2 regions of the Streptomyces sp. SAS_281 genome follow, and region 1 is predicted to be linked to the other one. Evidence: riboswitches for the same ligand, from Rfam matches in the RefSeq annotation. Region 1 holds a riboswitch; the other holds the start of a gene.

Region 1 (15,464 bases):
GTCACCCAGGGCGGCTTCGACAGCGCGGTCCGCGCCTTCCAGGACCCGGGGCACCGGGCTGCGGCGCACTACGTGGTGCGCAAGGACGGGCATGTGACGCAGATGATCCGCGAGCTGGACGTGGCGTTCCACGCGGGCAACCGCTCGTACAACGAACGCAGCGTGGGCATCGAGCACGAGGGCTTCGTGGAGCGCCCGCAGGGCTTCACCACCGCGATGTACGGGGCGTCGGCCAAGCTCACCGCGGCGATATGCGCGCGGTACGACATCCCCGTGGACCGCGAGCACATCATCGGGCACGTGGAGGTGCCGGGCGCCGACCACACGGACCCGGGCCGCGGCTGGGACTGGGACCGCTACATGGAGCTGGTGCGGCGCGCGGCCACGTCCGGGAAACGCTCTAGCTGAGCCCCGCCGACCGCGCCCGTTCCACCGCCGGGCCGATCGCCCGGGCCACGTCCTGGACGTCCTGCTTGGTCGAGGTGTGGCCGAGCGAGAAGCGCAGGGTGCCCCGGGCCAGGTCCGGGTCGGTGCCCGTGGCGAGCAGCACATGGCTGGGCTGGGCGATCCCCGCGGTGCAGGCGGAGCCCGTGGAGCACTCGATGCCCTGGGCGTCCAGCAGCAGCAGGAGCGAGTCGCCCTCGCAGCCGGGGAAGGTGAAGTGCGCGTTGGCCGGCAGCCGGCCGCCCGGTGCCGGGTCGCCGCCCAGGAGGGCGTCGGGGACCTCCGCCAGGACGGCGGCGGCCAGCTCGTCGCGGAGCGCGCCGGTCTCCCGGGCGAAGTCCTCGCGCCGGTCGGCGGCGATCCTTCCGGCGACGGCGAACGAGGCGATGCCGGGCACGTCCAGGGTGCCCGAGCGCACATGGCGCTCCTGCCCGCCGCCGTGCAGCACGGGCACCGGGGTGTACTCGCGGCCGAGCAGCAGCGCGCCGACGCCGGTGGGCCCGCCGATCTTGTGCGCGCTGACGGTCATCGCGGCGAGCCCGGACGCGGCGAAGTCCACGTCGAGCTGGCCGAACGCCTGGACCGCGTCGGCGTGCATCGGGATCCCGAACTCGCGGGCCACTTCGGCCAGTTCGCGTACCGGCAGAATGGTGCCGATCTCGTTGTTGGCCCACATCACGGTGATCAGCGCGATGTCGTCCGGGTCGCGCAGGACCGCCTCGCGCAGCACCTCGGGGTGGACGCGCCCGTGCCGGTCGACGGGGAGGTACTCGACGGTCGCGCCCTCGTGGGCGGCCAGCCAGTCGACGGCGTCGAGGACGGCGTGGTGCTCGACGGGGCTGGCGAGGACCCGGGTGCGGCGGGGGTCGGCGTCGCGGCGGGCCCAGTACAGGCCCTTCACCGCGAGGTTGTCCGACTCGGTGCCGCCGGAGGTGAAGACCACCTCGCTGGGGCGTGCGCCGAGGGCGTCGGCGAGGGATTCCCGGGACTCCTCGACGGTACGGCGGGCCCGGCGCCCGGCGGCGTGGAGTGAGGACGCGTTGCCCGTGACGGCGAGCTGCGCGGTCATCGCCGCAATCGCCTCGGGAAGCATCGGGGTGGTGGCGGCGTGGTCGAGGTAAGCCATGGTGGGCTCGATTCTACGAGCCCCCGGCGGGGCGTACGGCGGGCGCATGGGGTCCTGCGGCCCGCGCACCGTGTGCGGCGGCGCGGATCAGCCGCCGAAGCCCCAGGAGACGGTGCCGTTTCCGGTGACCAGGAAGGCGAGGACCACCAGGTCGGCGACGCCGAGCGCGAGGCCGAGGAAGGCGCGGCCGCGCCGTTCGGTGGAGCGGGCCAGGGCCACGAGCGCCATGACGATGGCGGCGGGGCCCAGCAGGAGGTTCATCACCAGCAGCCCGACGAGCCCCAGCACGAACGAGGCGACGGCGAGCCCGTCGGCGTCCCGGCGGGAGCGCGGGGCGGCTTGCACCGGCGCGCTCACCGGGAACCCCGTGCCCGCTCGCGCACGGCGAAGACCAGCAGCCAGCAGCCGATGAGGGCGCCCAGGACGAGCGACAGCGGAAGGGGGATCTGGGCCACCGCTCCCAGCACGATCCCCAGCAGGAGCAGTGCGGCGACGAGGACGATCATGTTCGGCCTTTCCATGTGCGGACGGACCATTCAGAGAACGACTGTTCACTGACTTACGAGTCTAAACCTGTCCGCCTCTTCCCCGGCCCGGAGAACAGTTGTTTACTGAATGGCATGAGTCACACCGCCGGAATCCGAGGGAACGGCATCCGCGAGAGCCGGAAGCTGAAGACGCGCCAGGCGCTGCTCGACGCCGCCCTGGGGCTGCTGGCGGAGCAGAGCCTGAGCAGCCTCGGGCTGCGCGAGGTGACCCGGGCGGCCGGCATCACGCCCACGGCCTTCTACCGGCACTTCGGAAGCGTGCCCGCGCTTGGGGTGGCCCTGGTCGAACAGACGCTGGGCAGCCTGCACGGCATGATCGGCGCGATACTCGCCGAGACGGGCGACAGCGAGGTCCGGCTCGACCGGAGCGTGCAGCTGATACGACGTCACGTTCGGGATCAGCCCGCGCACTTCCGCTTCATCGCGCGGGAGCAGCACGGCGGGGTGGGCCCGGTCCGGGAGGCCATCGCGGCGCAGCTGCGGCTGTTCGCCGAGGAGGTGGCGGCGGCCCTCGCGGCGGAGCCGGAGTCGAAGGGCTGGGCCGAGGAGGACCTGCTGATGCTGGGCGGTCTCTATGTGGACCACATGGTGACCACCGCGTCGGCCCTGCTGGACGCGGGCCCGGCGGACGACGAGCGGGTGGCCCGCACGGCGGGGCGCCGGATGCGGCTCATCGCACTGGGCGCCCTGCACTGGCTCGACGAGCCGGCACAGGGCGCCTGAGAACGAGGACCGGGAGGGCCGGCCGCGCGGGGAGAACCAGGAGGGGGTCAGCCGCGCGGGGCGCGGGCGAGCTGGCGGGACTGGGCGACCAGGCGGTCGGCGCTGTCCCAGACGTCCGCGTCCTCCTCCAGGAAGCCGCCCGCCAGGTTGCGGGTGGTGATGGAGACGCGGAGCGGGCCCGGGGCCGGACGGCAGCGGATGTGCGTGGTGAGCTCGATGGTGGGGGTCCAGCCCTTGAGCCCCAGCTCGAACGAGGTGGGCGGCAGCGCGTCCACGGTGAGCAGCAGGGAGAGCGGGTCGGCGTCGCGGCCGTCGGCCAGCCCGAACCAGCCGCGCATCTCACCCTTGCCGGAGGGCTGCCCGATCGCCCAGCCGATGGTCGCCGGGTCCAGCTTGATGTCCAGCCGGTCGGTGATCGCGGAGCTGCCCGGGATCGGCGCCGGTCCGTCACTGGGACCGAGGCAGTGTTCGCGCGGCGGGATGGCCGGCGGCTTCGCGGAGGTGCGGACGTCGTCACTGAGGGCGTCCAGGTCGCCGTAGGTGGCGAGGACGCGGATGCGCTCGACCTCGGTGCCGTCCTCGGCGTACTGGAAGAGGGACGCCTGACCGGTGGAGAGGGTGCGGCCGGTGCGGACGGTCTGGGTCCGGATCACCGCCGGGCCGGGCACGGACGCGGTGAGGTAGTGCGCGGAGACGGAGAACGGGTCCGCGTGCGGCAGGGCCTCGCCGAGCGCGCGGCCCAGCATCGCCAGGAGATAGCCGCCGTTGACGGCCTGGATGATCGTCCAGCCCGCCGAGAGCTCCGCGTCGTAGACGCCCTCTTCGCGCAGGGTGACCGCGGTGTCCTGGTCGAACTCGCTGTCCCCGATGGTTGCCTGTGCCATGGAGGCACCGTACACCGATTGTATTACTGAGCGGTAGCTTTTTGGTTCGGCGCGTAGGTCACGCCTCCTCCGCCCGCGCCGAGCGCCGGTTGTGGGCGCGCGGGGCCCGCCAGTGGAAGCGGAGCGCGAGAAGGCGCAGGACGAACGCGGTGATCACGGCCGCGCCGCTGGTCAGGGCGTTGAGCGCGTCGAAGCGGATGCAGAGCGCGATGATGGCGGCGCCCACCATGGCGGGCACCGCGTACAGGTCCCGGTCCCAGCGCAGCAGCGACGGCACCTCGTTGGCCAGTACGTCGCGGAGCACACCGCCGCCGACCGCCGTGGCCAGGCCGAGCGCCGCCGACGAGGTGAGGCCGAGCCCGTAGTCGTACGCCTTCACCGTGCCGGTGACGCAGAACAGCCCGAGACCGGCGGCGTCGAAGACGTTCACACCGGCCTGGATGCGCTCCACGTGCGGGTGGAGGAAGAAGACCAGACCGGCGGCGAGCAGCGGGGTGGTGAAGTACCCCAGGTCCGTGAAGGCTGCGGGCGGCACCGCGCCGATGATCAGATCACGGAACAGCCCTCCGCCCAGCGCCGTCACCTCGGCGAGCACCGCGATGCCGAAGACATCGAAGTTCTTGCGTACGGCGAGCAGGGCGCCCGAGATCGCGAAGACGAAGATCCCCACGATGTCGAGCGCGTGCTGGACGGAGGGCGTGAACAGTTCGTTGAGCACCGGGCAATTGTGCCCGTACTACTCCTTCGTACCGTCCGGGGCGGGTTCGGAGGGCTCGGCGGCCTTCGCGGGCTCCTGCGGTGCCTCGGCCGCGGGCTCCTGTGCGGGCTCCTCCGCGGGCGCCGAGCGGACCGTGATGACGTCCGCGACCAGCGGGGCGTCGCCCGGCACCTGGTCCTCGCCGTTCTCCGGGTGGTGGCAGGCCACCTGGTGCCCGGTCTTCAGCTGGAGCAGCGGCGGCTCGGTCGTCCCGCAGACCTTCGTCGCCTTCCAGCACCGGGTGTGGAACCGGCAGCCGCTGGGCGGCGAGATCGGCGAGGGCACATCGCCCTTGAGCAGGATGCGGTCGCTCTTGGCACCGCGCCGGCGCGGATCGGGCACGGGCACCGCGGACATCAGCGCCTTGGTGTACGGGTGCATCGGCGCCTGGTACAGCGACGTGCGGTCGGCCAGCTCGACGATCTTGCCGAGGTACATGACCGCGATGCGGTCCGACACGTGGCGGATCACCGACAGGTCGTGCGCGATGATCATGTACGTGAGCCCGAGCTCGTCCTGGAGGTCGTCCAGCAGGTTCACCACCTGCGCCTGGATCGACACGTCCAGCGCGGAGACCGGTTCGTCCGCGACGACCAGCTTCGGCTTGAGGGCGAGCGCCCGGGCGATGCCGATGCGCTGGCGCTGGCCGCCGGAGAACTCGTGCGGGTAGCGGTTGTAGTGCTCGGGGTTGAGCCCGACCAGCTCCAGCAGCCGCTGGACCTCCGCCTTCACACCGCCCTCGGGCTTGACGCCCTGGAGCCGGAAGGGGGTGGAGACGATCCCGCCGACCGTGTGGCGCGGGTTCAGCGAGCCGTACGGGTCCTGGAAGATCATCTGGATGTCGCGCCGCATCGGCCGCAGCCGTCCGGCGGACATGTGGGTGATGTCGCGTCCCTGGAACTCGACCTTGCCGCCGGTCGGTTCCAGCAGCCGGGTCACCAGCCGGCCCATGGTCGACTTGCCGCAGCCCGACTCGCCGACGACGCCCAGGGTCTCCCCGGGGCGCACGTCGAAGGTGAGCCCGTCGACCGCCTGGACCGCGCCGACCTTGCGCTTCAGCACGCCCTTGGTGATCGGGAAGTGCTTGACCAGGCCGTCCACCTTGAGGAGCGGTTCGGGGCCGGACCCGTCCGACCCGGCCGCGGCCGGCGCGGGAGTCTTCTTGTTCAGCTCAGTCACAGCTTCGGCGCAATCTCTTCGGTCCAGATACGTTCGCGCTGCTCACGCGACATGTGGCACGCGGAGTAGTGCCCGTCGCCGACCTGCTTCAGCTCGGGACGCTCGGTGCGGGTGAGGTTGTCGGGCGGGACGTCGGCGTACGGGCAGCGCGGGTGGAAGGCGCAGCCCGACGGGACGTTGATGAGACTGGGCGGCGATCCCTTGACGGGGATCAGCCGCTCGGTCTGCTCCCGGTCGATCCGCGGCATCGAGCCGAGCAGGCCCCAGGTGTACGGGTGCTGGGGCTCGTAGAACACCTTCTCGGCGGAGCCGCGCTCGACGCACCGGCCCGCGTACATCACGAGGATCTCGTCCGCGATCTCGGCGACGACACCGAGGTCGTGGGTGATCATGATGACCGCGGAGCCGAACTCCTTCTGCAGATCGCGGATCAGGTCGAGGATCTGCGCCTGGACGGTGACGTCGAGGGCGGTCGTCGGCTCGTCGGCGATGAGCAGCTGCGGGTTGTTGACCAGGGCCATCGCGATCATCGCGCGCTGGCGCATACCGCCGGAGAACTGGTGCGGGTAGTCGTCGAACCGGCGGTGCGGCTCGGGGATGCCGACCCGGTCCAGCATCTCGACGGCGCGCTTCTTCGCGGTCTTCTTGTCGACCTTGTGGTGGACCCGGTGGGCCTCCACGATCTGGGTGCCGATCGTGTAGTACGGGTGCAGGGCGGACAGCGGGTCCTGGAAGATCATGGCCATCTTCTGGCCGCGCAGCCGCCGTACGTGCTCGGCGCCCGCGCCGATCAGCTCCTCGCCCTCCAGCCAGATCTCGCCGCCGATCCGGGCCCGCTCCGAGGTGTGCAGGCCCATGATCCCCAGCGAGGTCACGGACTTGCCGGAGCCGGACTCGCCGACGATGCCGAGGGTCCGGCCGGCCTCCAGGTCGAAGCTGACGCCGTCCACGGACTTGACCAGGCCGTCGTCGGTGTCGAAGTGGACGCTGAGGTCGCGTACGGAGAGGAACGGGTGGCCGTCGCCCGAGCGGGGGGCCGGGACCGACCCGTCCGCCCGGGAGTCCTTCGTGGCCGAGTCCTTGGTCGAGTCCTTCTTGGTCGCGCCGCTCATGAGAGCCTCACCCGGGGGTCGATCGCGGCGTACACGAGGTCCACCAGCAGGTTGCAGATGACGATGAAGAAGGCCGCGACCAGGGTCACGCCCATCACCTTGGGCAGGTCGGCGGTGGTCACGCCCTGGATCGCGAAGGCGCCGAGCCCCTGGAAGGAGAAGACGCGTTCGGTGATGACCGCGCCGCCGAGGAGCAGCGCGAAGTCCATGCCGAAGATCGTGACCAGCGGGGTGAGCGCGGACCGCAGCCCGTGCTTGACGACCACCTTGCGCTCCTGGAGGCCCTTGGCGCGCGCGGTCCGGATGTAGTCCTCGCTCATGGTCTCCAGCATCCCGGCCCGGGTGAGCCGGGCGTAGAGCGCGGAGTAGAGCAGGGCGAGCGTGCACCAGGGCAGGACGAGGCTGCCCGCCCAGGCGACCGGGTCCTCGGTGATGGGCACGTACTCCCCGTTGCCGAAGAGCGCCAGGACGACCAGGCCGGTGAAGAACATCGGGAGGGAGACGCCGGCGAGGGCGACGCCCATGGAGAGGCGGTCGAAGAGCGAGCCCCGCTTCAGCGCGGAGACGACACCGATGGCGACACCCGAGACGACCCAGATGACGGCGGCACCGACGGCCAGCGACAGCGTGACCGGGACCCGGTCCACGAGCTGCGGCCAGATCTCGGTGTGCGTCTTGAACGAGTAGCCGAAGCACGGGGCGCTGCACGTGACGGGGTCCGGGCCGAACTGGTACTGGGCGCCGGCCACGATGCCCTTGATGAAGTGCCAGTACTGGAGGTACAGGGGCTGGTCCAGCCCCAGGTTCTTCTTGACCGCGGCGATGACGTCGGGGTCGGGGCTCTTCCCCACGTACTGGGCGGCCATGGAGTCGAGGGTCTGCCCGCCGAGGCGGGGCACCAGGAAGAAGATCGCGAACGTGACTGCGCTGACCACCAGCAGCAGCAACACCGCGGCGAATACGCGTCGGATGATATACGCAGCCACAGCCGTGCGGCGCCGGGCGGGTGGGGCGGGAAACCCCGCCGCCCGGCGCCTTCACCTGCCTTTCAGGGGATGCTTTTGATGAACAGGCGCTACTTGGTGGACGTCATGAGCACGTAGTCGTACATGCCGAGGTACGCGTCGGTGACGGTGACGTTCGCCGCGGAGTCCGGGCGGTAGAGCAGGTTCTTGCGGTAGAAGAGGGGAACGACCGAGGCGTTCTCCATGACCTTCTGGTCGACCTCGCCCCACGTGGCGTTGCGCTGCGCGGTGTCGACGGTGCCGATGCCCTTGACGAGGAGTTCGTTGATCCCCTTGTCGTTCAGCTCCATCAGGTTGGTGCCGCCGGAGGGCTTGATGGCCGAACCGTTGACGATCTGGTCGAGGAAGCCGAAGCCGGTCGGCCAGTCGGCACCCCAGGCCATCATCATCATGCCCGCGTTGTTCTTGTGGACCCAGGCCGGGACGCCCGCGAAGTCGGTGAAGTACTTGTCCGCCGGGAACTGCTTGATCTCGGCGGTGACGCCGATGGCCTTCAGGCTGTTCTGCAGCTGCGTGGCGGCGGTGACCTCGTCAGGACGGTCGGAGCGCGCCGTCAGCGTGGTCTTGAAGCCGTCCGGGTGACCGCACTTGGCCAGGTGCTCCTTGGCCTTGGCCGCGTCGCCCTTGCTGCCCTCGGTCGGGTACAGGTCGAACTTCTTGTAGCCCGCGACGGTCGGGGGGATGACCGTGCTCGCCGGGTCGCCCTTGACCGGGCCGCCGATCGAGTCGACCATGCTCTTCTTGTCGACGGCGTACTGGACGGCCTTGCGGCACTCGACGTTGTCGAACGGCTTCACGTTGACGTTCAGCGCGAGGTACTGCAGGGCGCCGGCGTACGGGTTGTCCGTCTTCGCCTTCTCCGCCGCCTTGACCAGGACCTTGGGCTGGGTCTTGGACTGCAGACCCGTGCCCGCGATGTCCGCGGTGGTCTCGTCGTTGAGCAGGTGCTCGTCGACCGTGGTGGGGTTGACGTTGAACTTGAGCTGGATCTTCTCCGGCAGCGCCTTGCGGATCGGGTCCGTCTTCGGGTCCCACTCCGGGTTGCGGACCAGGGTCGCGCCCTTGCTCTCGTCGTACGCCGAGAACTTGTACGGACCCGAGGAGACCATCTTCTGGACGTAGCTGGCGCCCGTGTCGGCCTTCTGCTGGATCGGCGCGGTCTGCGAGAACGCGGCCAGGTAGTCCATGTCCGCGAACGGCTTGCTCAGGTGGAAGACGATCGTGTACTTGTCCGGGGTCTCGATGGACTTCAGACCCTCGGCGGACTTGTCCTTGTACGGACCCTTGTACTTGTCGCCGCCTTCGAGGTACGCCTTGAAGTACGTCGGGCCGTTGGACAGGGCCTCCGGCGCGAAGTTGGAGCGCTCGACGGCGTACTTGACGTCCTGCGAGGTGATCTCGGAGCCGTCCTCGAACTTCACGCCCTTGCGGAGCGTGTACGTCCAGGTCTTCGCGTCCGCGCTCGCCTTGCCGAGACCGGTGGCGAGGTCGGGGACGACCTGGAGGCTGTCCTTGCCGGCGGCCGGCTTGAACGTCACCAGCGAACGGGCGTACAGGCGGGAGAAGTTCTGCACCCAGCCGTAGTACGTGTTGCCGGGGTCGAGGGAGTCCGGGCCACTGGAGTGCTCGTAGGTGACCGTTCCGCCCTTCTTGGTGCTCGGGTTGACGATGCTCGTCAGACCGGCGTCGGCCTTGGCGTTGCCGCCGCCACCGCCGCCCTTGCCGCTGCCGCCGTCCGAGTCCTTGCTGCACGCCGTGGCGGCGAGCGACACCGCGATCGCGACGGCAACGAGCGCCGCTGTCTTTCTGTTCTGCATGCTGAGGAAAGCCCCCTCGCTAGTCCTGTGCGGCACTGCCGCGTTTACTTGCCACGAGGGTCGAGTGCGTCACGCAGCCCGTCCCCCAGCAGGTTGAAGGCCAGCACGGTGATGAAGATCGCCATGCCGGGGATGACCATGAACATCGGGTCCACCTCGTAGAGGTCGACCGCCTGCGTGAGCATGCCGCCCCAGGACGCCTGCGGCGGTGCGATACCCACGCCCAGGAAGGACAGGGCCGCCTCGAAGAGGATGTTCGTGGGGATCAGCAGCGTCGCGTACACGAGGATCGGCGCGACCAGGTTGGGCAGCAGTTCGCGGAAGAGGATGAACGGCCCCCGGGCGCCCAGCGACCTGGCGGCTTCCACGAACTCGCGCTCGCGGAGGGACAGCGTCTGCGCGCGCACGATGCGGCCGATGTACGGCCAGCTGAAGAAGCCGATCACGAAGATCAGGACCGCGATCCGCAGCGTGAGCCCTTCCATCCCGAAGGCGTTGCCCTGGAGGGAGGCGGAGATGGAGATCGCGAAGAGCAGCAGCGGGAAGGCCAGGAAGGTGTCCATCAGCCGGCTGATCAGGCTGTCCACCCAGCCGCCGTAGAACCCGGCCACGACACCCATGACGACGCCGATGACGACGGAGAGCAGCGTGGAGCCGACGGCGACCACGAGCGAGACCCAGGAGCCTTCGAGGATGCGCGCGAAGATGTCGCGGCCGGTCTGCGGTTCGACGCCGAACGGGTGGTCCCAGCTGATCCCGCCGAAGTCGCCCTTGGGCGCCAGCATCACGGGGTCGACCAGGCTCTGGTTGAACGCGTCGGGGTCGAGCCCCAGGAGCGACTGGAGCGGCTTGGACAACACCGCGGTGAGGATCAGCAGGACGACAACGATGCCACCGGCCATCGCCGCCTTGTCCCGCTTGAAGCGGGTCCAGGCGATGCGGCCGAGCGAGCGGCCCTCGATCTCCTTGCGGCCCGCGCCTTCCAGCACCGCTTCGGGCCGGGTATCCGCCCTGGTGGTCTCGATAGGTGCCGTCATTGCGCTGGAGACCCCTCTCGGCCGGCGGTGGCCGGCCCGTGACCGCCGCGGTAGCGGCTCCTACATAGCCCGATTCGAGTGACGGCGTCCGTCGGACCCTGACCTGAAAGGGGGGCGACTACGGACACAGAGCACCTGTTGCGTGGGAGTCTTCAGCCACTGCGCGCACACCCGCCAGACCTGACGGGGAATGTTTGCTCAAACGTGATGACGTCAGAATGCAACCGATATCCGAACAGCCGGCCTCGGCAAGCGGGCTTCCCGGTCACAAAACAGCGAAAAGGAACACTTCGCACGGGAACGCCGAAGTGCCCGCAATGCCCCCGATTCGCCGAGGGTCTGACGCGGGCTCAGTACGCGGGTGCCTGCGGATACCCGTAACCGGGCGCGGCGTGCGCCTCGCGGTCGTAGAAGGGGCGGGAGTTGACGCGCAGCCACATCGCGACCGGGTCGTACTCGTCGGACATCGCGACCGTGGAGACCGGCAGGCCCTCCGGGACGGCGCCGATCGACTGGCGCATCATCCCGCGCACCGCGTCCACGGACGGCCTGCTCGTGTCGTACAGGTCGAGGCCGACGGCGAGGTACGGGGCGCCGAGCGCGGGCTGCACCCAGGCGCGGCGCAGCGAGCGGATCGCGGGGGTGTGGTGGGCGTTCTGCGTGAGCTGGGCGTAGAACTGCGGGATCTCGATGGCCGGTTCGCTGATCCTGAGCGGCCCGGCGGGCATCCGGTCGAGGCCGGTCGCGATGCGGCGCAGATCCAGCCAGGGGATGCCGACGCCGCCGCCCGGGGCGTGCGGATTGAGCCAGACGCCCCAGCGGTCGGGGTAGAGGGCGCGGGCGATGTCCAGTCCGGCGACCACCTCGTGGTCCCGGCTCCAGCCGCTGGCGGTGAGCTCCTGGGGGGAGGTGACGCACGGGGCGTAGCCGAGTCCTTCGACCTCCATGTTCCCGTACTGGGCGTCGGGGGCGCCGGGGCGGCCGTGCCAGAGGAGCATCCAGACCCGGCCTGCCGACAGGGCCTGGAGGAGCGCCTCGTACGCGTCGTAGCGCCCGGGCGCGACCTGTCGCAGCATGTGCTCGACCTGACCGGCCGCCGCGGTGCCTGACGCACTCACCCTGGGTCCCGCCCCTCGTAGATCCTCTGCTTCGGCCACCGGGCATCGGCCTTCGGCCATCAAACCAGCTTATGCCGCCGCGCCGTCACCGGCTTGACGCCGGCCGCCGCCTCCGTCACTCCGGGACGCGCGTGTAGAAGGGGCGCACCCGATCGCGCATCCAGTCGGCGACCGGGTCCTGCGCCACGTCGAGGAGGACGAGGTTGACCGGCCACGGCACCGCGACGCGGCCCAGCGCCCGGCCCAGGGCGTCCATCGGGGCGCTCTGTCCGGCGCCGTCCCAGGTGGAGAACTCGACGCCGACGAAGAGCACGGGGTCGTCGCCCTCGATGCTGGCCAGGACCCGGCGGGCGGTGCGGACGACGCCGCTCTCCTGGAACTCGCCGGCCGCGGCGGCCAGGAAGTCGACGGGCTCCTCCTTCCAGTCCGGCTCGTACAGCCGGACCCGGCCCCCGGTGGCCGGGCCGTCGAGCGGGGTGCGCCCGGCCCGGCACAGCTCGGCGACGGCGGGCGGCGGCAGCGGCAGGCCGACGGCGCCGCCCGGGTTCACCGCGATGCCGAGCCGCGGGGGCAGTCCGCGGGCGAACTCCACGGCGGGGGCGACGGTGAAGGACATCCGGTCGCCGACGCAGGTGAGGAACTGGTGCTCGGAGCTGTAGACGGGGACGTACGCGGTGCCGTCGATCTCCATCGCGGGCAGATCGAGTTCCCGGGCGTCGGGTCCGCCGCCGTTGGGCAACGGCACCCAGACGTGGCTGCGGCCGAGCACCTCCAGCAGGCGGCCGCCCGCCTCCGGGGTGCCGAGCGAGGCGCCCAGCACCTCTTCGAGTTCGTTGGCCGGCCAGCCGCCCTGCGGCAGGCTCCCGGCCTGTGCCGGAATGTCCACTGCTTCCCTCTCGCCCCGTTGCCGTGCAGCAAGAGGGTACGGCCTCCCCCGGCCTCCGTCGGCCCTGGGGCCTGTCCGGAAACCGCCCTGCCCGGCTACTGTCCGGCTGTTGGACGGTCCGTTTTCAGCCGTCGGTCTGTGCGTCTGCGAACGTGATGCGCGTGAGCGTCCCGGCCGCCTCGCGGTCGAGCAGCACCGCCGAGGCGCAGCCGCGCGGCAGCAGTCCCGCCTCGGTGTCCCGCAGCAGCCGCCCCACGGCTCTGCGGTGCCGGGCGAAGGCGTACGCGGAGACGCCCCGGCCGCGCTCGCGCTGGCCCTCGCGCGCGGTCCGGGCGGAGACGTCGAGCAGGACCAGGTGCAGACCGGTGCCCCGGCGCCGGGCATGGCGGGCGAGCAGGGCGCGGACCCAGCTCTGCGTACCGCAGTCGTGGACGACGACGGAGGCGCCGGAGCGCAGCACCCGCCGCAGGCCCCGGTAGTGGGCGAGGCGCACGAGCGGGCGGTAGAGGACGTACGGGAGTAAGCGGGGCAGCCGGCGGGCCCAGCGGTCCCGGGTGTCCTGGGAGTCGACCGCGTGCGCCGGGGCGGTGCGGGAGAGCAGGGTCGACTTGCCGCTGCCGGGGAGTCCGGAGACCACCACGACGTCCCCGGCGGCGAAGCGCAGGGCGCGCGGGCCGCGCCCGGCCCGGCCGCGCAGGTCCCGGACGACGGGCGGATGCGTGCCCACCGCCTGCCGGGGCGGTGAGCCGGACTGCGCGGGCAGTGCGGTGCTCGTCGTTCCCGCGGTCGTCGCGTAGCGCAACGTCATCGCCTCCCCCTGGCCGTACGGCCGACGCGTGCAGGACCGGTACCTACCCCAGAAGTGTAAAGAAAAGGTAATGCGGCACAACCGTCCGACCCGCCGGAAGACCGTGACGAGCGGCACCGCTCCCGGCGCGCCGCTCCCCCGGAATGCGTGCGATGATGACCCCGCCAACTGCATACAGGCCGCTTGAATCCGCGCGGGAGAGTCCCGGTCACCGTGCCGGGCGCCGAAGGAGCAAGATCCTCCCTTGAATCTCTCAGGCCCCGTACCGCGTGGATGAGGCAGATCTGAAAAGCGAGCCGCCCGGCGGCTCCACCCAAGGTGCAAGCCGACCCCCGCGGGGCCTCTCGGCGAACCTCTCAGGTTCCGATGACAGATGGGGAGGGATCGTCCTCGCCGTCGTCATGCCCTGGGAGCCCTTTCATGAGCAGCACCCCCCGTCTCACCGCCCTCGATGCCCTGCATCGTTCGCTGGGCGCCACCATGACCGACTTCGCGGGCTGGGACATGCCGCTGCGGTACGCGAGCGAGCGCGACGAGCACAACGCCGTCCGCACGAAGGCCGGCCTCTTCGACCTGTCCCACATGGGCGAGATCACCGTCACCGGCCCGCAGGCGGTGGACCTGCTGAACTACGCGCTGGTCGGCAACATCGGCACGGTCTCGACCGGCCGGGCCCGCTACACGATGATCTGCGCCGAGGACGGCGGCATCCTGGACGACCTGATCGTCTACCGCCTCCAGGACACGGAGTACATGGTCGTCGCCAACGCCGGCAACGCCCAGCTCGTCCTGGACACGCTCACCGCGCGCGCCGCCGGCTTCGACGCCGAGGTCCGCGACGACCGCGACGCGTACGCGCTGCTCGCCGTCCAGGGCCCCGAGTCCCCGGCGATTCTCGCGGCCGTGACCGACGCCGACCTGGACGGTCTGAAGTACTACGCCGGACTGCCCGGCACGGTCGCCGGGGTGCCCGCGCTGATCGCCCGTACCGGCTACACCGGCGAGGACGGCTTCGAGCTGTTCGTCGCACCCGGTCACGCGGAGCAGCTGTGGCAGGCGCTCACCGAGGCGGGCGCCGCGCACGGCCTGATCCCGTGCGGCCTCTCCTGCCGTGACACGCTCCGCCTGGAGGCGGGCATGCCGCTGTACGGGCACGAGCTGACGACCTCGCTGACCCCGTTCGACGCCGGGCTCGGCCGGGTCGTGAAGTTCGAGAAGGACGGCGACTTCGTCGGCCGCAAGGCGCTGGAGGCCGCCGCCGAGCGCGCCGAGACCGCCCCGCCCCGCAAGCTCGTCGGCCTGGTCGCCGAGGGCCGCCGGGTGCCGCGCGCCGGGTTCCCGGTCGTCGCCGGCGGTCAGGTCATCGGCGAGGTCACCTCGGGCGCCCCCTCCCCCACCCTGGGCAAGCCGATCGCCATGGCGTACGTCGACGCGGCGCACGCCGAGCCGGGCACCGCAGGAGTCGCGGTGGAGATCCGAGGCAGCCACGAGCCGTACGAGGTCGTGGCGCTCCCCTTCTACAAGCGCAAGAAGTAGAACCGTAGGACCCGGCCGGTGTCGCGTACGTGACACGGTCCCGTCTCACACCGTAAGACCACCGTTCATCCGCACTCCCCGCGTACAGGAGAATTCAGACCATGAGCAACCCCCAGCAGCTGCGGTACAGCAAGGAGCACGAGTGGCTGTCGCCCGCCGAGGACGGTGTGGCCACCGTCGGCATCACCGAGCACGCGGCCAACGCGCTCGGTGACGTCGTCTTCGCCCAGCTCCCCGAGGTCGGTGACACGGTGACCGCGGGCGCGACCTGCGGCGAGCTGGAGTCGACCAAGTCGGTCAGCGATCTGTACTCGCCGGTGACCGGTGAGATCACGGAGTCCAACCAGGCCGTCGTGGACGATCCGTCGCTGGTGAACTCCGCTCCGTTCGAAGGCGGCTGGCTGTTCAAGGTGCGCGTCGCGGAGGAGCCGAAGGACCTGCTCTCCGCCGACGAGTACACCGAG
Region 2 (15,464 bases), on a different contig from region 1:
TCCTCCTCCTCGGCCTGTTCGAGGATCTCCTTCGTCCTCCGGATCAGGCAGGGGCTGTCCGGGTCGGGGTGTGGACCTGCCGCCAGGTCCTCACGCCGCACCGGCAGCCGGCCGCTCCGGCGGGTCGTCTTCCCCGAAGGCCCGGACCGGTACGTTCCGGGCGGGGCTCCCTGGGCTCCGGGGACGTGGGGTACGTCCGGGGCGCCTCCCTCAACCTGCACGAACCCGGCGCCGTCCGCGCCCTGCTCGACGTGGCCACCGCCCGCGGATGGCAGCCGGACGACCGGCGTCGGACAGAGGTGGACGGCCGGCCCCTGCTGGAGCCGGCGGCGGCCCTCCGCGCGACGCGACCCCGCCCTACCGCCCCCGCAGCCCCAGCAGGTACACCGCCGTCACCGCCACGCCCCGGTCCCCGTCCTCCGCCAGTTCCCCGAGCGCCCGGGTCGCCGTCGGGCCCGGGATGTCCGCCAGCGCCTGGGTGAGGCGGCGGCGGGCGGACGCGTCGAGGGCTGTGTCGGCGAGGCGGCCGACGAGCGCGGAGGCGATCCGCTCGGCCGTCTCCGGACCGGCGGCCAGCACACCCAGCGCGTCGGCCGCGTCCACGTCCCGCACCGCGTACGCGACCATGTCGATGAGCGTCGGGACCGCCTCGGCCACCCCGCGCGCACCGAGCGCCGGCGCCGCGTACTGGCGTACCGCGACGTCGGGATGGGCGAGGGCGTCGCGCAGCAGGGCGTTCGCCGCCTCGCCCGGAATCCCGGCGACCGCCCGCACAGCGCGGGCGCGCACCGCCGCGACGGGCGAGTCCAGGCCCTCCGCCAGCAGGTCGAGCCTGTCGCCCGTCCGCGCCAGCGCCCACCGCAGCGCGCCGGCCACGCTCGGATCCCGCTCGCTCAGCACCGCCTCGACCAGGGCCTCCGCCGGCACGGGCGCGTCGCCCGCCGAGGACAGCGCCGCCCGCTGCCGGGCCCCCGGACTGGCGGAGCCCAGCGCCTGGAGAAGGGCGACGGTACGCAGGACACCCTCCCAGTCCCCCGGCTCGGCGGCGCCGATCCGGCTGAGCCGGGTCAGCAGCTCCGTCTCGCTCGCGATCCGTTCCCGGGTCCGCCGAGCAAGGTCGTCCACCAACCCGGCCGGGCTGAACCCGGGGTCGTCCAGAGCGCGCCCCACCTCGCGCAACGAGAGGCCGAGGGACCGCAGGCTCTCGATGTGGAAGATGCGCCGGACGTCCTCGCCGGAGTACTCCCGGTATCCGACGTCGTTGCGCCCCGTGGGCCGCACCAGACCCAGCGACTCGTAGTGCCGGAGCATGCGCGCGCTGACCCCGGACCGCCGCGCCACCTCACCGATCAGCACCGTCCATCACCCCTCCTGACCGTACGCCCCGAGGGCCACCCTCCGCTTCGCCTCCTCGATCGCGGGGTCGAACCCGGCGTCCGGGTCACGCCGCAGCTCCTCGGTGGCGAGCGCGTGCTCGCGGACCCGGGGCTCGGGGTGCGCGGCGGCGGCGTCCAGCGCCGGTGCGGCCGCCGCGCCGAGGGCGATCAGCGCCCGGCTGAGGCTCAGCCGCGTCTCGCGTCCGCCGCGCCCGAGCTGCCCGGCCAGCACGACGGCGAGCGCGGGCGCCTCGTCCTCGGGCACGAGGAGGACCGCGGTGCGCCAGGCGGCGCGCGCCACCTCCTCGTCGGTGTCGGTGAGCAGCGCCCGGGTGATCGCCGGCCAGGCCCGCCGGTCCCCGGTCTTGGACAGCGTGTGCAGGGCCTGGCCGCGGGCCTGCGGGCGCTCCGACCGGAGCTCGCCGACGAGCCGGGGGACCGTCAGGTCCCGCGGGTGCCGGGTGAGCGCCCAGGTCAGCATCTCCCGTACGGAGAACTCCGGTTCGGTCGCGCACCGCTCCACGAGCCGGTCCACCAGCCGCGCGTCCGGCGCCGATCCGACCGCCAGCGCGGTCCGCAACCGCACCGACGCGTCACCGTGCTCCAGCCCGCGCAGCGCGCGTGTGACGGCCGTATCCTCGTTCGCCGTGGTCATCGGACCACCTCCTCGCGGCCGAGTGAACCCCTTGTCACCGTGACAAGGTCAAGCCCGGCGCGGTTTCGGGGCCACTGTTCCGCGATTGGCCTTGGTTCCCGGCCGGGGCGGAGCTCTACGGTCGGCCCATGAGGATTCGCACCGTAGACGCGTTCACCGCCCGCCCCTTCACCGGCAACCCCGCCGGCGTCCTGCTGTTCGGCCCCGAGGGCTTCCCCGGGGACGCGTTCCTCCAGCAGGTCGCCGCCGAGCTGAACCTCTCCGAGACCGCGTTCGCCCATCCACTGCCGCCGGGCGGCGAGGCGGACTGGGCGCTGCGGTGGTTCACGCCGGTCACCGAGGTGGACATGTGCGGCCACGCCACCCTCGCCACGGCCCATGTCCTGCACACCACGGGCGCCGCCACGGGCACGGTCCGCTTCGCCGCCCGGTGCGGCACGCTGACGTCGACCGCCCACCCGGACGGCTCGCTCACGCTCGACTTCCCGACCGCCCCGCTGACCCCCGAGCCGGCCCCGGACGGGCTGGCGGAGGCTCTCGGCGCGGAGCCGCTGTCGGTGCACGACACCGGTGCGCAGGTCGGGGACCTTCTGGTGGAGCTGAGGGACGAGGCGGCGGTACGGGCACTGGCCCCGGACTTCGCGGCGCTGGCCGCCCTCTCGCGGCGCGGCGTCATCGCCACGGCCGCCGCGGCGCCGGTGCGGGCGTACGACTACGTCTCCCGCGGATTCTTCCCGGCCGTGGGCATCGACGAGGACCCGGTGACCGGCAGCGCGCACACCGCCCTGGCCCCGTTCTGGTCGGCCCGGCTCGGCCGCGACCGGCTGACCGGGCTTCAGGTCTCCGCCCGCTCCGGTCTCGTACACACCTCGCTGCGCGGTGCGCGCACCCTGCTGACGGGCCGCGCGGTCACGGTGCTGGACGGCGAACTCCTCGTCGGCCCGTGACACCGGGGCTCACGGCGTGGGCAGCCACCCCACCTTCCCGGCGAGCAGCGCGTAACCGACGAACGCGCCGATGTCCAGCAGCGCGTGGGCCGCGACGAGAGGGCCCACCCGCTGCCAGCGCCGGTAGAGCAGCACGAAGACGACGCCCATCACCATGTTGCCGATGAACCCGCCGATGCCCTGGTAGAGGTGGTACGAGCCGCGCAGCACCGAGCTCGCCAGCAGTGCGGCCATCGGCGTCCAGCCCAGCTGCCCCAGCCGGCGCAGCAGGTATCCGACGACGATCACTTCCTCCAGTACGGCGTTCTGGAGGGCCGACAGGATGAGCACGGGGAACTTCCACCACACGTCGGGCAGTGACTCGGGCACGACGGTGAGGTTGAAGCCGGCCGCCCTGGCCACCAGGTAGAAGGCCAGCCCGGCGCTGCCGATGCCCGCCGCGACGGCCGCGCCCCGTGCCACGTCCTGTCCGGGCCGGGTGCGGTCGAAGCCGAGGACCCGCAGTCCGGTCCCTTCCCGGATGAGCAGATGCGCCACCAGCGCGACGGGCACCAGCGCGGTCGCGACGCCGAAGAGCTGCCAGGCGAGATCCAGCCAAGGGCGGCCCGGGGCGGCCGAGCTGTTGAGGGTTGCCGCCTGGTCCTTCAAACCCCCTGGTTTCGTCAGCGATCCGACAAAGCTGATAAGGGCGGACACGCCGCTCGCCCCCAGCGAGAGCGCCAGCACCAGCACCGTCTCGGACCGGAGAATCCGTTGTGACACGGCCTCCTGGGGAAAAGAATCAGCCACGCGCCCCGCCTCCACCTGTACACCTGCCCTCAGTTGTGCATTCGCGTCCCACGCCCTTCGCCGCCCCGCTAGGGTCTCGAATGCAGGTACGAAGATCATGCGCGACTGGCCGGGGGACGAGCGCCATTGCCGATGGCGTGGTCCCCCTTTTCCTTGTACATCCTCAAGGAGGGGCACCACCGACATGGGACGTCACAGCTTGCCCGATGACCGGCCGGCGGCCGGAGGCGGGGACCGTCCACCGCGCCGCCGCCGGAACGTGGCCATCGCCACCGTGCTCGTCCTCGCCGTGGCGGGGGGAGCGGCGGTCGCCGTGCAGGGCGGTCTGCTCCCGTTCTCCACGTCGTGCGAGGAGAGCGCCGTCCATCTGTCGATGGCGGCCTCCCCGGACATCGCTCCCGCCGTACGTGCCATCGCCGACCGGGCGCGTACGGACGAGGTGCGCTCGGACGGGCGCTGCGTCGACGTGGACGTGGTGGCCCGTGACTCGTACAAGGTCGCGGACGCGCTCGCGAGCGGAGGCCGCCCCGACTACCAGATATGGCTCCCCGACTCGGACCTGTGGCTGACCAGGGCCAAGGGCGCCGGGGACGGCACCCCCATCACCCCCGGCGGCTCCGTCGCCACCTCACCGGTCGCGCTCGCCGCCGTCCCCCGGGCCGCCAAGAGCCTCGGCTGGCCGAAGAAGACCTACACCTGGGCCGAGTTGACGGGCGCGGCCATGGAGTCCGACCGGGTACGTCTCGGCTCCGCCGACCCCGCGCGCTCGGCGACCGGACTGCTGGCCCTCAACAGCATCGGCGTCTCCGCCGGGAAGCAGGGCGGCGACAGCGACACCCGGGTCGCGGCCACCGCGAAGCTGCTCGCCCAGCGGATGTCCGACGGGGACACCCAGGTGGTGGCGACCCTGCCGCAGGACGGCTCGGGCGCCGAGGCGGGCAATCCGGCGCGCAACCAGGCGGTGCTCCTCTCCGAACAGGCCGCCTTCGCCCACAACGCCGAGTCGGCGGCCGACGGCAAGCTGGACCTGTTCTACCCCGAGGACGGCACCCCCCTGCTCAACTACCCGCTCACGATGGTGGACGAGCGCCACCAGTCCACGGACGAGAGCCGGGCGGCGCTGCGGTTCATGATCCTGCTGTCCGAGGAGAGCTCCGTGCGCACCTTTCGCGAGCACGGCTTCCGGACCACGTACGGAACGGCGGACGAGAAGCTGGTCGCGGCGGCGGGCGGCCGGTCGCCGCAGACCTACGACGCCACGCAGCCGCCCGCCCCGACGGACGAGGCGCTCCAGGAGACGCTCGGCATGTGGACGATCACCGTACAGAGTGCGCGGCTCACCACCGTGGTCGACGCCTCCGGCTCCATGGCCGCGACGGTGCCGGGCCGCGACCAGTCCCGGATGGACGTCACCAAGGCATCGCTGGTCCAGGCGCTCGACCAGTTCACCCCGAACGACGAGATCGGGCTCTGGGAGTTCGCGACCACGCTCGACGGGGCCAAGGACTACCGGCAGCTGGTGACGACCGCCAGGCTCGGCGACCCCGTGAAGGGGGGCGGTACCCACCGGGAGAAGCTCGCCGCCGCGTTCGCCGCGCTGCAACCGGTGCCGGACGGCGCCACCGGTCTGTACGACACCGCGCTGGCCGCGTACAAGGAGGCGCAGCGCACGTATGTGAAGGGCAAGTTCAACGCGGTGGTGATCCTCACGGACGGGTCCAACCAGGACGAGCGGTCCATCTCGCGCTCCGCCCTCGTGGAGGAGCTGAAGTCCATCGCCGACCCGACGCGCCCGGTCCCGCTGCTGGCCATCGCCGTCGGGCCCGAGGCGGACCGCGCGGAGCTGGAGGAGATCGCCGAGGTCACCGGGGGCGGGGGCTACCAGGTGAACGACCCGGCCGAGATCCAGGCGGTGATCCTCCAGGCGGTGATGACGGCGGCCCAGGGCGCCCGTGCGGCCGCGGAGTAGGGGCAGACGGCCGGCCGGCCCGGCGGCGGACCGGCCCCCCGTCACGGCCCCGGGACGCCCACCGGCCAGGTGTGCACCGGGTCACCGCCCTGCATCAGCTCGCCGTAGCGCCGGGTCATCGCGGCGAGGGCGGCGCCCCGGTCCAGGCCCGCCTCGCGTCCCCGGTGGTAGGTGTCCGCCTGCCAGGACGCGCCGTTCGTCCGCCGCTTGCACCGCTCCTCGATGATGCCGAGGTAGTGGTCCCGGTCCGCCGGCTCGATGTTCCAGCCGTCGAGCCCGGCGGCGGCGAGCGGCAGCAGCTCGTCGCGCACCAGCTTCGTCACGGGCACCCGCGTCAGCCCACCGGAGCGGCCGGGCCGGGGCCACAGCAGCTCGGCCTCGATGCCGTGGCGGCACGCGGTCTCGAAGTTCTCGGCGGCGGCGGAGAACGGCATCCGGGTCCACACCGGACGCGACTCCCCCGCCAGCGCCCGCACCAGGCCGTAGTAGAGCGCGGTGTTGGCGATGACGTCGGCGACCGTCGGGCCCGCGGGCAGCACCCGGTTCTCCACACGCAGGTGCGGAACGCCGTCGGCGATCCCGTACACCGGGCGGTTCCACCGGTAGACCGTGCCGTTGTGGAGGACCAGCTCCTTCAGCTGGGGCACCCCGCCGTCGGCGAGGACGCGCAGGGGCTCCTCCTCGTCGCAGATGGGCAGGAGCGGCGGGAAGTACCGCAGGTTCTCCTCGAAGAGCTCCTCCACCGAGCCGATCCACTTCTCCCCGAACCAGGTCCTGGGCCGCACGCCCTGGTTGCGCAGTTCGGGCGGCCGGGTGTCCGTCGCCTGCTCGAACAGCGGCGGCCGCGACTCCCGCCACACCTCGCGGCCGAAGAGGAACGGCGAGTTGGCGCCCAGGGCGACCTGTACGGCGGCGACGGTCTGCGCCGCGTTCCACACGTCGGCGAAGCGTTCCGGAGTGACCTGGAGATGCAGTTGCAGCGAGGTGCAGGCCGCCTCCGGGGTGATCGATCCGGCGGTGGCGACCAGCCGCTCGACGCCTTCGATATCGAGCGAGAAACTCTCCCCGCGCGCCGCCAGCATTTGATCGTTCAGGAGGGCGTAGCGGTCGACGTCGGAGAGATTGGACCGGACCATGTCGTCGCGGCCGAGCGTCGGCAGGATTCCGATCATCATGATCCCGGCATCGACTTCACCGGCCTTGCGGTCGGCATATCCGAGCCCGGTCCTCAGCTCTTCGGCCAACTGATCCAGAACACGCCCCGACAGATGATGGGGGACTATGTTCACCTCAAGATTGAACATCCCCAGTTCCGTCTGGAAATCGTGACTCGCGATGCGCTCCAGCACCTGCCCATTCAACATCTTCGGCATGGCGTCGGCGCCCGTGAGATTGAGTTCGATCTCCATGCCCATGAGGTTGCGCGGCCGCTCGAACCGCCGCTCGGCGAGGAGTCCGGACAGCGCCTCCAGGCACTGTTGCAGTTTCTTCCGGTACCTCTGCCGGTCGGACAGGTCAAAGGCGCCCGCGACGACCTTCTCCCCCATCGAAGTGTCCTCCTCATGTGGCCGGCACGCGGCCCGGGCCGCCCGCATCACGATCGATAATGCCCGCAGGACGTGATCCGTAACGCCCCGCGGACGGCGCACACACGCTAATCTGTGCGCGGGGGCCCCGGGCACATTCACTCGGCATGACGCAGCGGGCGGTTTCCCCGTACGGCGGGTCCGTAAAGCCCCGACGGGTTTCGGCCGACCGCAGCGCGGGAAAAACCCGAGGCGGCGGCTGCGCCGCTCGCGCCGAATCAGCATGATCTCCGCATAATAAAGTCCGGATACCGCCTTGTCGGCAATAGCCGTGGCGGCTAGTGGAAACACCGCGTGAACACGTGTCGTATAAACTCCGCGGACGAGGCAGAGAGTTGACGCACCGGCTCAGTCACCGGCCTCCTCTGGCCCCGCACGCCGACAACGCCGTCCGCACCCGCCCGCGCACCACCGTGTCTCCGAAGTGAGAGGCGACCCAATATGCCGCTGCATGTTCCCCCGGCCCCCGCGCCCGCGCTGCGCAGCGTCCTCGCGGCGCTCGGTTCACCGACCGCCGTCCGCGAGGCCCGCACGCCCGCCCTGCGGTCCGCACAGGGACCTCTGAGCCCCGAACACCCGCTGCCCGTCCATGTGCTGGGCGTCGCCCCGGGCGACCTCGCACCCGCCACCCGGCTCGCCGCCTGGCGCTTCCAGATCCGCAGCACGGACCGGGCGGTGGCGGCGGCGGACACCATGCTCACCGCGGACGGCTGGACCTTCTCGCACTTCTTCGAGGGCCCGTACATCGCATCGACGGAGCTGGCGCTGCGCCAGGCGGAGGGCATGAGCGGTCCCTACCAGCCGAGGCTGCTGTCCATCCCCGACCTGTACATGCTGGCCCTGTGGCTGCACGGCGACCCCACGGCGGACGCCTCCTGCGGGGCGCCCGCGCCGGACGACGTGCTCGTGCCGCTGTCCCCGGCGCCTCCCGGCTTCGCCGCCCACCGGCCGCACCGGGCCGCCGACCTGCTGCCGGTGATCACCACCCGCATCACGCCCGGCCCGGGACCGCTGCTGGGCTCGCCGGCCCCGGCCTGAGACCGGCGGCCGCCCCCTCCGCGTGCTGTGCCCCGTCGCCCCTTCCGGCGGCGGGGCACAGCACGCGGACGCGTGTACGACCCCCGCCCATCCGGACTAGTCCCATCCGGCCACCCCGAACCACCCGAAGTGACAGTGCAGTTGAGCTGCACCGTCCGGGCGGGTGACGCGTCATGGGCGGAGTGGAAGCGCTGCGGCGAAATCCCTGCGGATTGTCGCCGGTAGGGCAACACTGGGATGCGACCGATCGATACGGGGGCGGTCATGAACACCTCTTCACACCGCAGGCCACTCAACTCGACGCAGCGAAAGAACCCCTCCATGTGCCAGCACCAGCCACCCTGCCCGACAGCCGACTCAGCCGACCGGGAGGCCGCCCGCCAGGTGGCACACCACCCGGAGCAGGGCTGGAGCCTGCTGTGCAACGGCGTCCTGCTCTTCGAGGACACCGGTGAGCTGCTTCCGGACGGGCAGATCATCGCCCCGCACAGGCCCCTGGCGGCGAGCCGGGTGGTCAAGGCCGCCTGACCGGCCGGGTACGGAAAAGGGGCCGGCCCGGAGTGTCTCCGCACCGGCCCCGACGCGTGTCCGCGTCACACCGCTCCGATCACCTGATCAGTTGTCGTACTCGTCCAGGGGCGGGCACGAGCAGACGAGGTTGCGGTCACCGAACGCCCCGTCGATGCGGCGCACCGGCGGCCAGTACTTGTCGGCGGCCGAGACACCGGCCGGGAACACCGCCTCCTCGCGGCTGTACGCGTGCTCCCACTCCCCGCCGAGCGCGGCGGCGGTGTGCGGGGCGTTGGCGAGCGGGTTGTCGTCCGCGCTCCACTCCCCCGACGCCACCTTCTCGATCTCGGCACGGATCGCGATCATCGTGTCGCAGAAGCGGTCCAGCTCAGCGAGGTCCTCGCTCTCGGTCGGCTCGATCATCAGCGTGCCGGCGACCGGGAACGACATGGTCGGCGAGTGGAAGCCGTAGTCGATGAGCCGCTTGGCGACGTCGTCGATGCTGACGCCGGTCGCCTTGGAGATCGGCCGGAGATCCACGATGCACTCGTGCGCCACCAGACCGGCCGGGCCGTTGTACAGGATCGGGTAGTGCGGTTCGAGACGCTTGGCGATGTAGTTGGCCGCGAGTACGGCGACCTGCGTCGCGCGCTTCAGCCCCTCGCCACCCATCAGGCGTACGTACGCCCACGAGATGGGGAGGATGCCGGCGGAGCCCCAGGGGGCCGCCGAGATCGGTCCCACGCCGGTCTCAGGGCCCGCCGCGGGCTGGAGCGGGTGGTTGGGCAGGTACGGCGCCAGGTGCGCGCGCACACCGACCGGACCGACGCCCGGGCCGCCACCGCCGTGCGGGATGCAGAAGGTCTTGTGCAGGTTGAGGTGCGAGACGTCGCCGCCGAACCGGCCGGGCTTGGCCAGGCCGACCAGGGCGTTGAGGTTGGCGCCGTCGACGTAGACCTGGCCGCCGGCGTCGTGCACCTCGGCGCAGATGTCGGCGACGTGCTCCTCGAAGACACCGTGCGTCGACGGGTAGGTGATCATGAGCACGGCCAGCTCGTCGCGGTACTGCGCGATCTTGGCGCGCAGGTCCTCGATGTCGACCTCGCCGTCGTCGGCGGTCTTGACGACGACCACCTTCATGCCGGCCATCACGGCGCTCGCGGCGTTGGTGCCGTGCGCGGAGGACGGGATCAGGCAGACGGTCCGGTTCTCGTCGCCGTTGGCGCGGTGGTACGCGCGGACGGCCAGCAGCCCCGCGAACTCGCCCTGCGAGCCGGCGTTCGGCTGGATGGACACCGCGTCGTAACCGGTGACCTCGGCCAGCCGCTCCTCCAGCTCGCGGATGAGCGTCAGGAAGCCCTGCGCCTGCTCGGCGGGCGCGAACGGGTGCAGCGCGCCGAACTCGGGCCAGGTGATCGACTCCATCTCGGCGGTCGCGTTCAGCTTCATGGTGCAGGAGCCGAGCGGGATCATGCCTCGGTCCAGCGCGTAGTCGCGGTCGGCGAGCTTGCGCAGGTAGCGCAGCATCGCGGTCTCGGACCGGTGCTGATGGAAGACCGGGTGGGTGAGGATCGTGTCGGTGCGCAGCAGCGCCTCGGGCAGCGCGTCCTCGGTCGTGGCGTCCAGCGCCTCGACGTCCCCGTCGGCACCGAAGGCGGCCCAGACGGCGGCGACCTGGGTGCGGGTCGTGGTCTCGTCGCAGGCCACCGAGACGGTGTCGGCGTCGACCAGGCGCAGGTTGACCCCGCGCTCCCGGGCATCCGCGACGACCTCGCCCGCCCTGCCGGGGACGCGGACGGTGAGCGTGTCGAAGTGGGAGCCGGTCAGCACGTCGATCCCGGCGGCGCGCAGGCCCTCGGCGAGGATCGCGGCGTAGCGGTGGGTGCGCCGGGCGATCGTGCGCAGCCCCTCGGGGCCGTGGTAGACGGCGTACATGCCGGCCATGACGGCGAGCAGCACCTGGGCGGTGCAGATGTTGCTGGTGGCCTTCTCGCGGCGGATGTGCTGCTCGCGGGTCTGGAGGGCCAGGCGGTACGCCTTGTTGCCGTCGGCGTCCACGGAAACGCCGACCAGGCGGCCGGGCAGGCTGCGGGCGAACTTGTCGCGGACCGCCATGTAGCCGGCGTGCGGGCCGCCGAAGCCCATCGGGACGCCGAAGCGCTGCGTGGTGCCGACGGCGATGTCGGCGCCCAGCTCGCCGGGCGAGGTGAGCAGCGTGAGGGCCAGCAGGTCGGCGGCGACGGTGACGACGGCGCCCAGCTCGTGCGCCTGGTCGATCACGGGCTTGAGGTCCCGGACGGCCCCGGAGGCTCCCGGGTACTGGAGGAGCACACCGAAGACGCCGCGCTCGGCGACCTCGGCCGGGATGCCGTCGCTGAGGTCGGCGACGACGACCTCGACGCCGGTCGGCTCGGCGCGGGTCTCGATGACCGCGACGGACTGCGGCAGGGTGTCGGCGTCGACCAGGAAGACACCGTTCTTCACCTTGCCGACGCGCCGGGCGAGCGCCATGGCCTCCGCGGCGGCGGTGCCCTCGTCGAGCAGCGAGGCGCCGGAGGTGGGCAGGCCGGTCAGCTCGGCGACCATCGTCTGGAAGTTCAGGAGGGCTTCGAGGCGGCCCTGGGAGATCTCGGGCTGGTACGGCGTGTAGGCCGTGTACCAGGCGGGGTTCTCCATGACGTTGCGCAGGATCACCGGCGGGGTGAACGTGCCGTAGTAGCCGAGCCCGATCATCGGGGCGAGGACCTGGTTGCGGTCGGCGAGCCGGCGGAGTTCGGCCAGCACCTCGGCCTCGGTCCGGGCCTCCGGGAGGGCCAGCGCCTCGGTGCTCTTGATCACGTCGGGCACGGCGGCCGCGGTCAGCTCGTCCAGCGAGCCGTAGCCGACCTGGGCGAGCATCTTCGCCTGCGCCTCGGCGTCGGGGCCGATGTGGCGCTGCTCGAAGGGGATGCCCTGTTCCAGCTGCGTGAGCGGGGTGCGACGGGGGGTCATGGTGGAGGCCTCCTGGTCTGTCACGACCTGCGAGGGGCACCGCGGCGCCGGGTGCCCTGACGGCCTCCCCCTCTGTCATCTCAACCTGAGAGCTTCACCGGCACCACGCGGGCGCCGGCTTTCACCGTCGGTGAGGGAGAAGCTCCGTACGGCCCATCGGCCGCGCGCAACCCGCCCTGCTTTCCAGAGTGACCTCGTCCGTGCGGTACGGGGGCCTGAGAGATTCCGGGGAGGATTTGCTCCTTCGGCGTCCTCCGGATCGGCTCCGGACGACTCTCCCGCACGGGGTCAGCAGCCATGGCCAGCCTACCAGCGGGGTACACGACGAGAATTCTCGAGTGGCCAAGACCACGGAACTGCATTTCTGTAGTCCCTGTGGACCAGCCGCGACCCGTGTGGGAGGGACCGTGCAGACCGATATCGACCCGCGCAGCCTGATCGGCCGCAAGGCTTTCGACCGCAGGGGCACCAAGATCGGGACCGTGGACGAGGTGTACCTCGACGACGCGACCGGCGTCCCCGAATGGGCGGCCGTGCGCACCGGGCTCTTCAGCCGGGACGCCTTCGTCCCCCTGGAGCCCAGTGAATTCGTGGACGACGCCCTGCACGTCCCCTTCGAGCGGGCGCTCATCAAGGACGCCCCCGACTTCGGCGTGGGCCGCCACCTCTCCCCCGAGCAGGAGCTCCAGCTCTACCGTCACTACGGACTGGACGCGGCCCCCGGCGCACCGGCCCCGGACCGCGACTTCGGCCGGCTGGCGGGCCAGGAGGAGTAGTCCGGCGGGTCCGGGACGAGCGGCAGGGGGTCGGCGGCCCGCAGCGCGGGATCGTCCACGCGGAACGTACGCACCCGGCCGGGTGCCGTGGCGCCCGGTTCCTCGAACCGCACGGTCACCCGGCCGACCCCGCTCCCCTGCACCCAGCCGTGGCCGTGGACCTCGTGGAGCACGTCGTGCCCGGCCGGCCAGCGGCGCGCGGCCCGCTGCTCGGCGGTCCCCTCCTCCGCCCCCGGCGCGTCGTCCGCCGTGCCCGCGCGGGCCTCGGCGTCCTCCCGCGGCCCGGAGGCGTCGTCCTCCGGGAGGGCAGCCTCCCGCGCACCGGCGGCCTGGGCGAACAGGTCCTCCTGGGTGTAGTCGGCGAGCCCCGTGACGCCGACGCCGAGCAGCCGCACCCCGCCGGTGGTGTCCACGGCCTCCAGGAGCCGGGCGGCGGCCTCGCGGACGACCGCGGGGTCGTCCGTGGGCCCGCGCAGCGTCTCGGAGCGGGTCAGCGTGGAGAAGTCGTACCGGCGCACCTTGAGGACCACCGTGCGCCCCGAGCGCCCTGCGCCCCGCAGGCGCTGGACGCACCGGTCGGCCAGCCGTTCCACCTCGGTGCGCACCCGGACGCGGTCGTGCAGGTCCATGTCGAAGGTGTCCTCGACGGATACGGATTTCGCGTCGCGCTCCGCGACCACGGGCCGGTCGTCGAAGCCGGAGGCCATCCGGTGCAGCGCGGCGCCGTGCGCCTTGCCGAGCAGCCGGACCAGCTCCGCCTCGCCCGCCTCGGCGAGGTCGTCGACCGTCGTCATGCCGGCCCGGCGAAGATGGTCCGCCGTGGCGGGGCCGACGCCGGGCAGGGTGCGCACCGTCATGGGCGCGAGGTGCGCGCGTTCGGTGCCGGGCTCGATCAGGCGTATCCCGTCGGGCTTGGCCTCCTCGGAAGCGATCTTGGCGAGCATCTTGGAGCCCGCGAGCCCGACGGAACCGGTCAGTCCGGTGACCGCCCGGATGGCCTCGCGCAGTTCCCTGCCGATCTCCAGGGCGGAGGCCGTGTCGTCGGCCGTGCCGCCCGCTTCGAGGTCCACGAACGCCTCGTCCAGGCTGAGCGGTTCCACCAGCGGTGAGAGCCGGCCGAGCAGCTCCATGACCTGGTCGCTCACGGTCCGGTACAGCGTGAAGCGCGGGACCAGATAGGCGGCGTTCGGAGCGAGCCGTCTGGCCTGCGCCGTCGGCATCGCCGAGTGCACCCCGAAGCGCCGCGCCTCGTACGAGGCGGTCGCGACGACCCCGCGCGGCCCCAGCCCGCCCACCACGACCGGTTTGCCGCGCAGGCTGGGCTTCGCCGCCTGCTCCGCGGAGGCGTAGAAGGCATCCATGTCCAGGTGCAGGATGGTCGGCGAGGCTCTCACACCAGCCGATGCTGCCCTACGGCACTGACAATCGCCGTGTCGGCCCGGCCCGGGCGCCCGCGGTTCCCGCCCCGGGGCGGGCTTGTCAGGGGCTCAGACAGCCCGGTTGCGGCGGCGGGCGAGCTCGTCGGCCGGGTTGTGCCCGATCAGCGTCTCACCGGTGTCCACGCGCTCCCCGTGCAGCTGCGACAGGGCCGCGTCCACATCCCGCCAGACCACTCCGACGGCGATCCCGAAGACGCCCTGGCCGCCCTGGAGCAGGTCGACCACCTCGGCGGGCGAGGAGCACTCGTAGACCGTGGCCCCGTCGCTCATCAGCGTCATCCGCTCCAGATCCTGGAAACCGCGGGCCCGCAGGTGCTGGACCGTGGTCCGGATGTTCTGGAGCGCCACTCCGGTGTCGAGGAAGCGCTTCACGATCTTCAGCAGGACGACGTCCCGGAAGCTGTAGAGCCGCTGGGTGCCCGACCCGTACGCCGGACGGACGCTCGGCTCCACGAGACCGGTGCGCGCCCAGTAGTCCAGCTGCCGGTACGTGATCCCCGCCGCCGCGCACGCCGTGGGCCCGCGATAGCCGATGTCGTCGACCGATGCCACGCCGCCCCCCGCCACCGCAGCCGGCGCGGCCGACTGCCTGATGGTCCGGTCGGCCGTACTCCCTTGCTGCGGATACGGCGCACCCGCTGCCGTACCGTCGCCGCTGCTTCTCACGCCGACCTCCGTCCTTGACCTGCCCACTCGAAGGTAGGCAGTCACCCGGGGTGCGTCAACGATCGCCACACTCGGCACGCCGAGTGATAATCACCCTGAGGGTGGTTTCGCGTGACCGTTGACGGGGAAAGGCTCACCGGATGTGCCGGTGGCCGCCCCCGTAGACGTCACTGGCTGTTGTTCGTCCCGAAGTCCTCCGGAGAGATCTGGTCGAGGAACTCGCGGAACTTCTCCACCTCGTCCTCCTGCTCGTCGGGGATCGCGATCCCCGCGTCGTCCAGCACCCCGTCACTGCCGTAGATCGGCGTGCCGGTACGCAGCGCCAGGGCTATGGCGTCGGAAGGCCGCGCGCTCACCTCGGCACCGCCGGCGAAGACCAGCTCCGCGTAGAAAACCCCTTCGCGCAGGTCCGTGATCCGGACCTCGGTGAGCTCCTGGCCGACGGCCTCGAGCACATCCTTGAAGAGATCATGGGTCAGCGGCCTGGCCGGAGCCATGCCCTGCTGGGCGAAGGCGATCGCGGTCGCCTCGCCAGGACCGATCCAAATAGGGAGATACCGGTCGCCTCCCACTTCACGCAGGAGCACGATCGGTTGGTTGGAGGGCATTTCCACCCGGACACCCACAACGTCGAGCTCGTTCACACAGCAACCCTAGGACGTGCCCGGCAGGTTTGGGTAGTCGGGCTGGTCCGCCTTCAGTGCAGCCGTACCTGCAGAGCG

What was found. Region 1 has a riboswitch for glycine ahead of gcvT (glycine cleavage system aminomethyltransferase GcvT). Riboswitches for the same ligand answer to the same signal wherever they lie in the genome.
Region 2: another riboswitch for glycine. It lies ahead of gcvP (aminomethyl-transferring glycine dehydrogenase); the one in region 1 lies ahead of gcvT (glycine cleavage system aminomethyltransferase GcvT).

What each region holds. Positions count from the first base shown of each region.
Region 1 covers NZ_JBMNDO010000088.1:12,926-28,389, forward strand. Annotated here, with positions in the region: gene ACN6LM_RS27380 (N-acetylmuramoyl-L-alanine amidase) at 1-408, shown strand, start outside; gene ACN6LM_RS27385 (cysteine desulfurase family protein) at 401-1,570, opposite strand; gene ACN6LM_RS27390 (DUF4190 domain-containing protein) at 1,658-1,927, opposite strand; gene ACN6LM_RS27395 (hypothetical protein) at 1,924-2,091, opposite strand; gene ACN6LM_RS27400 (TetR family transcriptional regulator) at 2,191-2,841, shown strand; gene ACN6LM_RS27405 (thioesterase family protein) at 2,889-3,725, opposite strand; gene ACN6LM_RS27410 (trimeric intracellular cation channel family protein) at 3,784-4,443, opposite strand; gene ACN6LM_RS27415 (ABC transporter ATP-binding protein) at 4,462-5,661, opposite strand; gene ACN6LM_RS27420 (ABC transporter ATP-binding protein) at 5,658-6,773, opposite strand; gene ACN6LM_RS27425 (ABC transporter permease) at 6,770-7,759, opposite strand; gene ACN6LM_RS27430 (ABC transporter substrate-binding protein) at 7,849-9,615, opposite strand; gene ACN6LM_RS27435 (ABC transporter permease) at 9,660-10,652, opposite strand; gene ACN6LM_RS27440 (enhanced serine sensitivity protein SseB C-terminal domain-containing protein) at 11,003-11,770, opposite strand; gene ACN6LM_RS27445 (enhanced serine sensitivity protein SseB) at 11,886-12,656, opposite strand; gene ACN6LM_RS27450 (AAA family ATPase) at 12,781-13,464, opposite strand; glycine riboswitch at 13,649-13,742, shown strand; gene gcvT (glycine cleavage system aminomethyltransferase GcvT) at 13,885-15,000, shown strand; gene gcvH (glycine cleavage system protein GcvH) at 15,102-15,464, shown strand, end outside.
Region 2 covers NZ_JBMNDO010000055.1:30,650-46,113, forward strand. Annotated here, with positions in the region: gene ACN6LM_RS21385 (MerR family transcriptional regulator) at 358-1,356, opposite strand; gene ACN6LM_RS21390 (HEAT repeat domain-containing protein) at 1,363-2,031, opposite strand; gene ACN6LM_RS21395 (PhzF family phenazine biosynthesis protein) at 2,160-2,978, shown strand; gene ACN6LM_RS21400 (CPBP family intramembrane glutamic endopeptidase) at 2,988-3,767, opposite strand; gene ACN6LM_RS21405 (VWA domain-containing protein) at 3,952-5,736, shown strand; gene ACN6LM_RS21410 (glutamate-cysteine ligase family protein) at 5,778-7,283, opposite strand; gene ACN6LM_RS21415 (hypothetical protein) at 7,764-8,360, shown strand; gene ACN6LM_RS21420 (DUF5999 family protein) at 8,682-8,888, shown strand; gene gcvP (aminomethyl-transferring glycine dehydrogenase) at 8,976-11,861, opposite strand; glycine riboswitch at 12,055-12,152, opposite strand; gene ACN6LM_RS21430 (PRC-barrel domain-containing protein) at 12,269-12,637, shown strand; gene ACN6LM_RS21435 (DNA polymerase IV) at 12,562-14,031, opposite strand; gene ACN6LM_RS21440 (MerR family transcriptional regulator) at 14,125-14,742, opposite strand; gene ACN6LM_RS21445 (bifunctional nuclease domain-containing protein) at 14,910-15,386, opposite strand; gene ftsR (transcriptional regulator FtsR) at 15,440-15,464, opposite strand, start outside.